DNA from 2 places in the Sphingomonas aerolata genome. Region 2 is predicted to be linked to the other one. Evidence: predicted binding sites of a transcription regulator. Region 2 holds the regulator's gene; the other holds the start of a gene.

Region 1 (3,406 bases), 1.1 Mb from region 2:
TCGACCGATGCGCTCTATGCGCTGTTCACCGCCGATGCGGTCCGCGATGCCGCCTGAACTGGCCTCCGCCGGCGCCGAGGCACATTTTCGTGCGCTGGAATCGCTCTACGCCTGTGCGCCGATCAACCGCTTCTTCGAATCCACGCTCGAGATTCCGGAGGCCGGTGTTGCGCGGATCCGGTTCACGATCGACGAACGTCATTATCATGCCGGCGGTGCCGCGCACGGGACGAGCTATTTCAAGATGCTCGACGATGCCGCCTTCTATGCCGCCAACAGTCTCGTCACCGATCGCTTTCTCCTGACGACCGCGTTCAACCTGTTGCTGACCCGGCCGTTAAAGGCGGGTCCGGTGATCGCCGAAGGCCGCTGGATCAGCGGGAAACGCCGCGTGTTCGTCGCCGATGCCCGGCTGATCGATGCCGAGGGGGAGGAGGCGGCGCGGGGCACGGGTACGTTCATGCGCTCGCGGATCGCCTTGGCCGGGCTTCCCGGATACCGCGTCTCGCCGCGTCCGCTGCCGTGATGGTCCTGCGATGAGCGACCGTCTTCCCAGCGGCGTCCTCGTCAGTGCGTTGCTCCGTCGGGTCAACGACGCGGGCGGTTTCGGCGCGGTGCTCGCCAAAGGGGACGCACAGGGCGGCGCAATCCTCGTGGTCGCCATCGATCGGGGCGCTCTGCCCCGCCTGCTCGAGCGCGGGATCGGCGCCGATGGGCGAACGGCACTGATCGACTCGACTCCGGCCGAAGATCTCGACGGCTATTGGCGTCGACGGCGGTCGAGCGATCCGGATCTCTGGGTGATCGAGGTGGATGTCGCAGCGGCGGAACGGTTCGCCGCTGAAACGATCCTGGCCGATTGACTCCAAAGTCCCCCCGATAGAGGGGATATTCAACATTGATTGGCGTTGTGCTGGGGCGGGTGCGATCCGGATCAGTTACGCAGTCGGGGGGATGCCTGGACGATCGGCTTGTACGATTGGTTCCGTGGTCCAACCGCATCTGAATAAGTTTGAATGACGATTTTGCAGCGGGCCGCAACGATTGCGGTCATGACCTTCTCCCTCGCCGGCCTGTTCGGCAACAGCGCGCCTAGCCAGGCGACCGGCGTCGATCGCTCGACTGCCAGCCTCACCGCACTCGCAAATCTAAACGCCCTCCCCTCTCAGAATGTTCCGCAGACCGTTCCCGCCGTGACGCCTGTCACCGCCGTCGAGCCCGCTGCACAGACCGCCGTCCAGACGTCGGCCGAAATCGAAGACGAAGAATTCGAAACGCTCGCTCAGGCCGTTGCCGCGCAGGATAGCGCCGCCGCCGACGAAGCGCTCCAGTGCCTTGCCGGCGCCATCTATTTTGAATCCAAGGGCGAGCCGCTCACCGGTCAGCTCGCTGTCGCCGAAGTCATCATCAACCGCGCCAAGTCGGGTCGTTTCCCCGCCGACGTCTGCGACGTCGTTAAGCAGCGCGGCCAGTTCAGCTTTGTCCGCGGCGGTCAGATCCCCGCGATCAACAAGGGCACGTCGTACCGCACCGCCATCGCCGTCGCGAAGGTCGCACTGGCCGATGCGTGGAACAGCCCGGCCGAGAAGGCGCTGTATTTCAACACCGCCGATCGCCGCCCTGCGGGCCGCGTGATCAAGGTCGCTTCGATCGGCAACCACGTCTTCTATCGCTGATCGACAGCCGATCCGGACAGGGTCCGGATCATGATCAGGATCCCACCTGCGTCGCCACGCTATAAACAGTCCGTGAACGCGCTTGCGTCGTTCGCGGATTGTTCTATTTCTGGCGCATGCTCGACACCCCCCCGGACTCCTGCATCGACGAACCCGGATCGCCCTTATGTGCCGCCGATGTGGCACGCGGCGTGATCCGGATGTTGTTGCGCCACGACCTGACCGCGATGGCGGAGGTTCCCCTCGACGGGGGGCGTCGCGCCGATCTGATGGCGATCGATGCCCGCGGGCAGATCGTCGTCGTCGAGATCAAGGTGTCGCGCGCGGATCTGGTGGGGGATGGCAAATGGCCCGAATATCTCGGGCATTGCGATCGCTATTTCTGGGCGGTGCCGGCCGGGTTCGACATGCGGCCGCTGCAGGGGGCAGCGTTTCTGCCCGAACGTACCGGGATCATCGTCGCCGATCGCTATGACGCCGCGATCGTCCGCGAGGCACATACGACCCCCCTGCCCGCGCATGTCCGCAAGCGCTGCACTTTAGCCTTTGCGAGACGCGCCGCACGCCGCCTGATCGCACAGGTCGATCCCGACGCCGCCGGTCTTGCCTTCTGATCCGGCTGGCGGCTGATCCTACCGATACGTGGCAGGATCAGCCGCCCGGCGACGTGATCGTCAGAATTTCGGCCCCGCGACCGCCTTGCGGGTCTTCTTCGGCGCATCGGCCAGCAGCTTGGTCACCACGACGTTGCGACCATCCTGCTTGGCATAATCGCGCGCCGACATGCCGGCGATGATATCGGCCTGATCGGGGTCGGCGTTTTCGTTGAGCAGCACGCGGATCATGGCAACGTCGCGGCGCTGAACGGCGCGGATCAACGGAGTCTCTCCTGCCGAATTGGCAAGATTCGGATTGGCGCCGGCGGCGGTCAGGATCGGGATCATGTCGGTCTGGCCGAGCGTCACCGCGAGGAGCAGCGGCGTGTTGCCCTTACCGTCGCGCAGATTGGCGTCGGCGCCTTTCTGCAGCAGGAACCGCAGATAGGTCTCGTCGGCACGTTTGATGACGATGTGCAACGCGCCCTCGCCTGTCGAGACGTCGCGCGCATTGACGATGCTGCTGCCCGGACGCCCGAGCATTTCGAGGACCTCGTTGTTCTTCGACTCGCGCACCGCGTTCAGGAATTTATAGCCTTCCGACTGGTTCTGCGCATGCGCGGCACGCGGGGCGACCACAGTGGCGACGGGAAGCGCGATCACGGCCCCCATCAACAGGGCGCCCATGGTCTTGGCGCCCGTCGTCAGGGCGGGGCACTGGCGGATATACGACATCGATAGATCCTCGGGACGCGGGTGATGTGCGACGCTTGCGCCGCACGCGCTAACAGATCAAGGCTGGCTGTATCATGACCAATCGACGCCCCGCCCTTCTCGCTGCCCTTGCGCTTGCGGCGTGCAGCCCCTCTGCGCCCGATACGAGCGCGGCGCCCGCGACGCCGCCGCTTGCCGGGGCGCGGATCGGCGGGCCGTTCACGCTCGTCGATCAGGACGGTCAACAGGTCAGCGACCGGCGGTTCGCGGGCAAATACCGGATCATGTATTTCGGCTACACCTTCTGTCCCGATGTCTGTCCGACCGACATGCAGACGATCGGTGGCGCGATGAAACTGCTCGAGGCCAGCGACCCGGCGCTTGCGGCGCGGATCGTGCCGATCTTCGTGACCGTCGATC
Region 2 (3,406 bases):
ATGCCGATCGCGGTCTATCATTTCCACAAGGCCGGGCTGTACGGCGCGGTCGCCAACATCGTCGCGATCCCGCTGACCACGTTCGTCGTGATGCCGTTCGAGGCGCTGGCGCTGCTGCTCGACACGATCGGGATTGGCGCGCCCGCCTGGTGGCTGGTGCAGCATGCGCTCGACGCGCTGCTGTGGCTCGCGCGCGGTGTGGCGCATGCACCGGGCGCGGTCCGCGCGTTGCCGGCGGTTCCCGACGGGGCGTTTGCCTTGATGGTCGGCGGCGGTGTGTGGATCGCGCTGTGGCGGACGCGGTGGCGACGGATCGGAATCCTGCCCTTGGCGGTCGGCGCGATCTGGGCGCTGACGACGCCGTCACCCGATATCCTTGTGACGGGCGATGGTCGCCACGTCGCGGTCCGGACCGCCGCCGGGCTCGCGCTGCTCCGCGATCGGGCGGGTGACTATGTCCGCGATACGCTGGCGGAGAATGGTGGGGTCGACGGTGAGCCGCTGCTGCTCGCGGATCAGCCCGATGCGCGGTGCAGCCGCGACCTGTGCCTGACCGATGTTGTCGCCCGCGGCCGAGCCTGGCGCGTGCTGGCGACGCGGAGCGTTTACCGGGTGCCGATCGCGGAGATGGTTGCCGCCTGCCGGCGCGCGGACATCGTCATCAGCGAGCGCGGGCTGCCGCGTGGTTGTACGCCGCGATGGCTGAAGCTCGATCGATCGGTGCTTGAGCGGACCGGGGGGATCGCGTTGACGCTGACCACGGGGCGGATGGTGACGGTGCTCAATCCGGGAGATCGGCACCCGTGGCGCGATCCGCCGACGCTGGCGCGGCCAATGCGACGGTTCGGGGCGGCGGGCGATCAGCATGGGCTGGCCGGGGGGGCGGCGTCGGTCCGGTTTCGGGTGCCGGCTCGGGGGTGGTCAGAGCGATAGGTCGCGACTGGGTATGTCGGGTCATGATACTGCGAAGGTGGGGCCTCCGATTGGGAGGGCCGCAATTCCGAAACGCGGACGATGGTGCCTGGGGCCGTTGGTCACGAACGCCACTGCCGGTTGCGTGGCGGTGATGACCGCCAGCGCCACCCGGCATTCGTCAGTCGTAGCGGCGCAGGATACCCGACAGCTTGCCCTGAACCCGGACCTGTGCGGGCGCATAACGCTGGGGGTCATAGGCGCGGTTGGCCGGGTCGAGCCGGACCATTGCGCCCTCGCGGCGGAAATATTTCAGCGTCGCTTCGCTGTCCTCGATCAGCGCGACGACGATCTCGCCGTCGCGTGCGATCTCGGTACGGCGGATCAGCGCATAATCGCCGTCAAGGATGCCGGCTTCGACCATCGAGTCCCCCGAAACCTCCAGCGCATAATGCTCGCCAGTGCCAAGCAAAGCGGCCGGGACGGCGAGCATCGAACTGCCTTCAAAGGCTTCGATTGGGACGCCGGCGGCGATCCGGCCGTGCAGCGGGATCTCGACGACGTCGTTCGCCGCGATGCGATCGGGCGACGCGGGCGTGGCGCTGGCCGTGTTCGGCGCAGATACGGTGTCGGCCGATGCCGCCACCTTCGGCCCCGACTTCGCCGCCATCTGCCCTGTTGCAGACTCGGGACGCTCGGGCATCCGCAGCACTTCGAGCGCGCGCGCACGGTTGGGCAGGCGTCGGATGAAGTTGCGCTCCTCAAGCGCGCTGATCAGACGGTGCACGCCCGATTTCGATTTCAGGTCGAGCGCGTCCTTCATCTCCTCGAACGAGGGCGACACGCCCGTCTCGGCGAGGCGGTCATTGATGAAGCAGACAAGCTCGTGCTGCTTGCGCGTGAGCATAACGGTTCTCCGTCCGGAACAGACGAGGAACTTCTATGGAACACTTGCAGCTTCGTCAAGCGGTGACGTCACGCGATGACGAGGATTTCCGCCGAGTCGCCCGCCCTTGCCGCCGGCGCGTCGCCGTCGCGGATGATCAGGCAGGACGAACGGGCGAGCGTCAGCAGCATCGAGCTGTCCTGGATGGTCGAGGCATAGGCGCGACCCTTGCGCAGTTCGGCGCGCATATAGTCGGTCCGCGACTGGTTGGGCGGAAGATCCTCGCCGAGCAGCGCATGCGTCGTCTGCGGCAGGGGATCGCGCGCGCCGAGCATGTGCGCGACCACGGGGCGGACGAACAGGATCGCGGTGACGAAGGCGGAGACGGGATTGCCCGGCAGGCCGAGCAGCATCGTCCGGCCAAGCGTACCCGCCATCATCGGCTTGCCCGGGCGCAGCGCGATCCGCCAGAAGTCGATTGCCCCGCCGGCCGCCTCGATCGCGGGGCGGACGAGGTCGTGATCGCCGACCGACGCGCCCCCCGTGGTTACCAGCAGATCGGCGTCGACCCCGGCAAAGGCGTCACGCAGCGTGTCGAGCCGGTCGGGGAGGATTCCGAGATCGATAATGTCGACGGGCAGGTCGGCGAGCATCGCGGCGAGCATGATGCCGTTTGATTCCGGTAGCGGGACGGGGTCGCTGGTCGAGCCGGGCGGAACGAGCTCGTCCCCCGTCGCGGCGACCGCGACGCGCAGCCGGCGGCCGACCGACAGCGTGCCGTGTCCGCCGGTCGCAGCGACCGCGATGCGCGCGGGCGTCAGCCGATCGCCGGCCGCGATCAGCCGCGTGCCGGTCGCGAAGTCGAGCCCCTTGCGGCGTGTGTTGCGGCCTTCAAAGGCGGGGCCTTCGCCGTCGAGCATCAGCCGGTCGCCGTCGCGCGCGGCCTCTTCCTGAACAAGGACGGTATCAGCGCCGGGCGGCATCGCCGCGCCGGTGAAGATGCGCGTCGCCTCGCCCGGGGCGAGCGTGCCGGCGAAGGGGCGGCCGGCCGCGCTCTCGCCGATGACCGTCCACGGCCCGGGTAGATCGGCGTAGCGGATCGCATAGCCGTCCATCGCCGAAAGGTCGGTCGCAGGCTGGGTGCGGCGGGCGAGAATGTCCTCCGCCGCCCAGCGACCCATCGCGGAGCGCAGCGGCACGGTTTCGGCCGGCACGCGCGATGCCATGGCGAAGAGGCGGGACTGGGCTTCGGCGACGGGGACGAGAGGGCGCATGCGGGCTCCGTTCAGCGGGGCGATGAAGGTCTGCGCTGCTCGCACGAATGCCGCGGGGCGGAAAGCGGGCAACGCCGCGACCGGCAGGACACCGGTCGGTTATGCGATCAACGTACGAGGTAAGGCAGACGTTGCGGTGAGATGGGACGACATGCCCTGCGTTGCGTCGCGCGCAAATCCTGTCGTCAGCGCAGGCAAAACGCGCTAGCCCTGTGGCGCAGGTCCGACGCAAGCCGGATCCGCACAGATCGCGTCGGTGCCCCTCGGGGCTTGAATGGGAATGCGGTGCGGGGTTTGCCCCAAGACCGCAGCTGTCCCTGCAACTGTAAGCGGC

Evidence for each region. The regulator LexA, encoded in region 2, represses DNA repair genes until DNA is damaged. The targets are predictions, from matches to a motif close to GTTCCNCNCTTGTTCT.
Region 1: a site for LexA is predicted at 1,766-1,781, ahead of NEF64_RS01395 (MmcB family DNA repair protein). Genes of this name have one in related genera too.

What each region holds. Positions count from the first base shown of each region.
Region 1 covers NZ_CP098762.1:304,018-307,423, forward strand. Annotated here, with positions in the region: gene NEF64_RS01375 (PTS sugar transporter subunit IIA) at 1-57, shown strand, start outside; gene NEF64_RS01380 (PaaI family thioesterase) at 47-526, shown strand; gene NEF64_RS01385 (DUF1491 family protein) at 537-863, shown strand; gene NEF64_RS01390 (cell wall hydrolase) at 1,053-1,676, shown strand; gene NEF64_RS01395 (MmcB family DNA repair protein) at 1,793-2,290, shown strand; gene NEF64_RS01400 (ankyrin repeat domain-containing protein) at 2,351-3,007, opposite strand; gene NEF64_RS01405 (SCO family protein) at 3,082-3,406, shown strand, end outside.
Region 2 covers NZ_CP098762.1:1,372,642-1,376,047, forward strand. Annotated here, with positions in the region: gene NEF64_RS06430 (ComEC/Rec2 family competence protein) at 1-933, shown strand, start outside; gene lexA (transcriptional repressor LexA) at 1,094-1,819, opposite strand; gene NEF64_RS06440 (molybdopterin molybdotransferase MoeA) at 1,888-3,072, opposite strand; cobalamin riboswitch at 3,310-3,406, shown strand, end outside.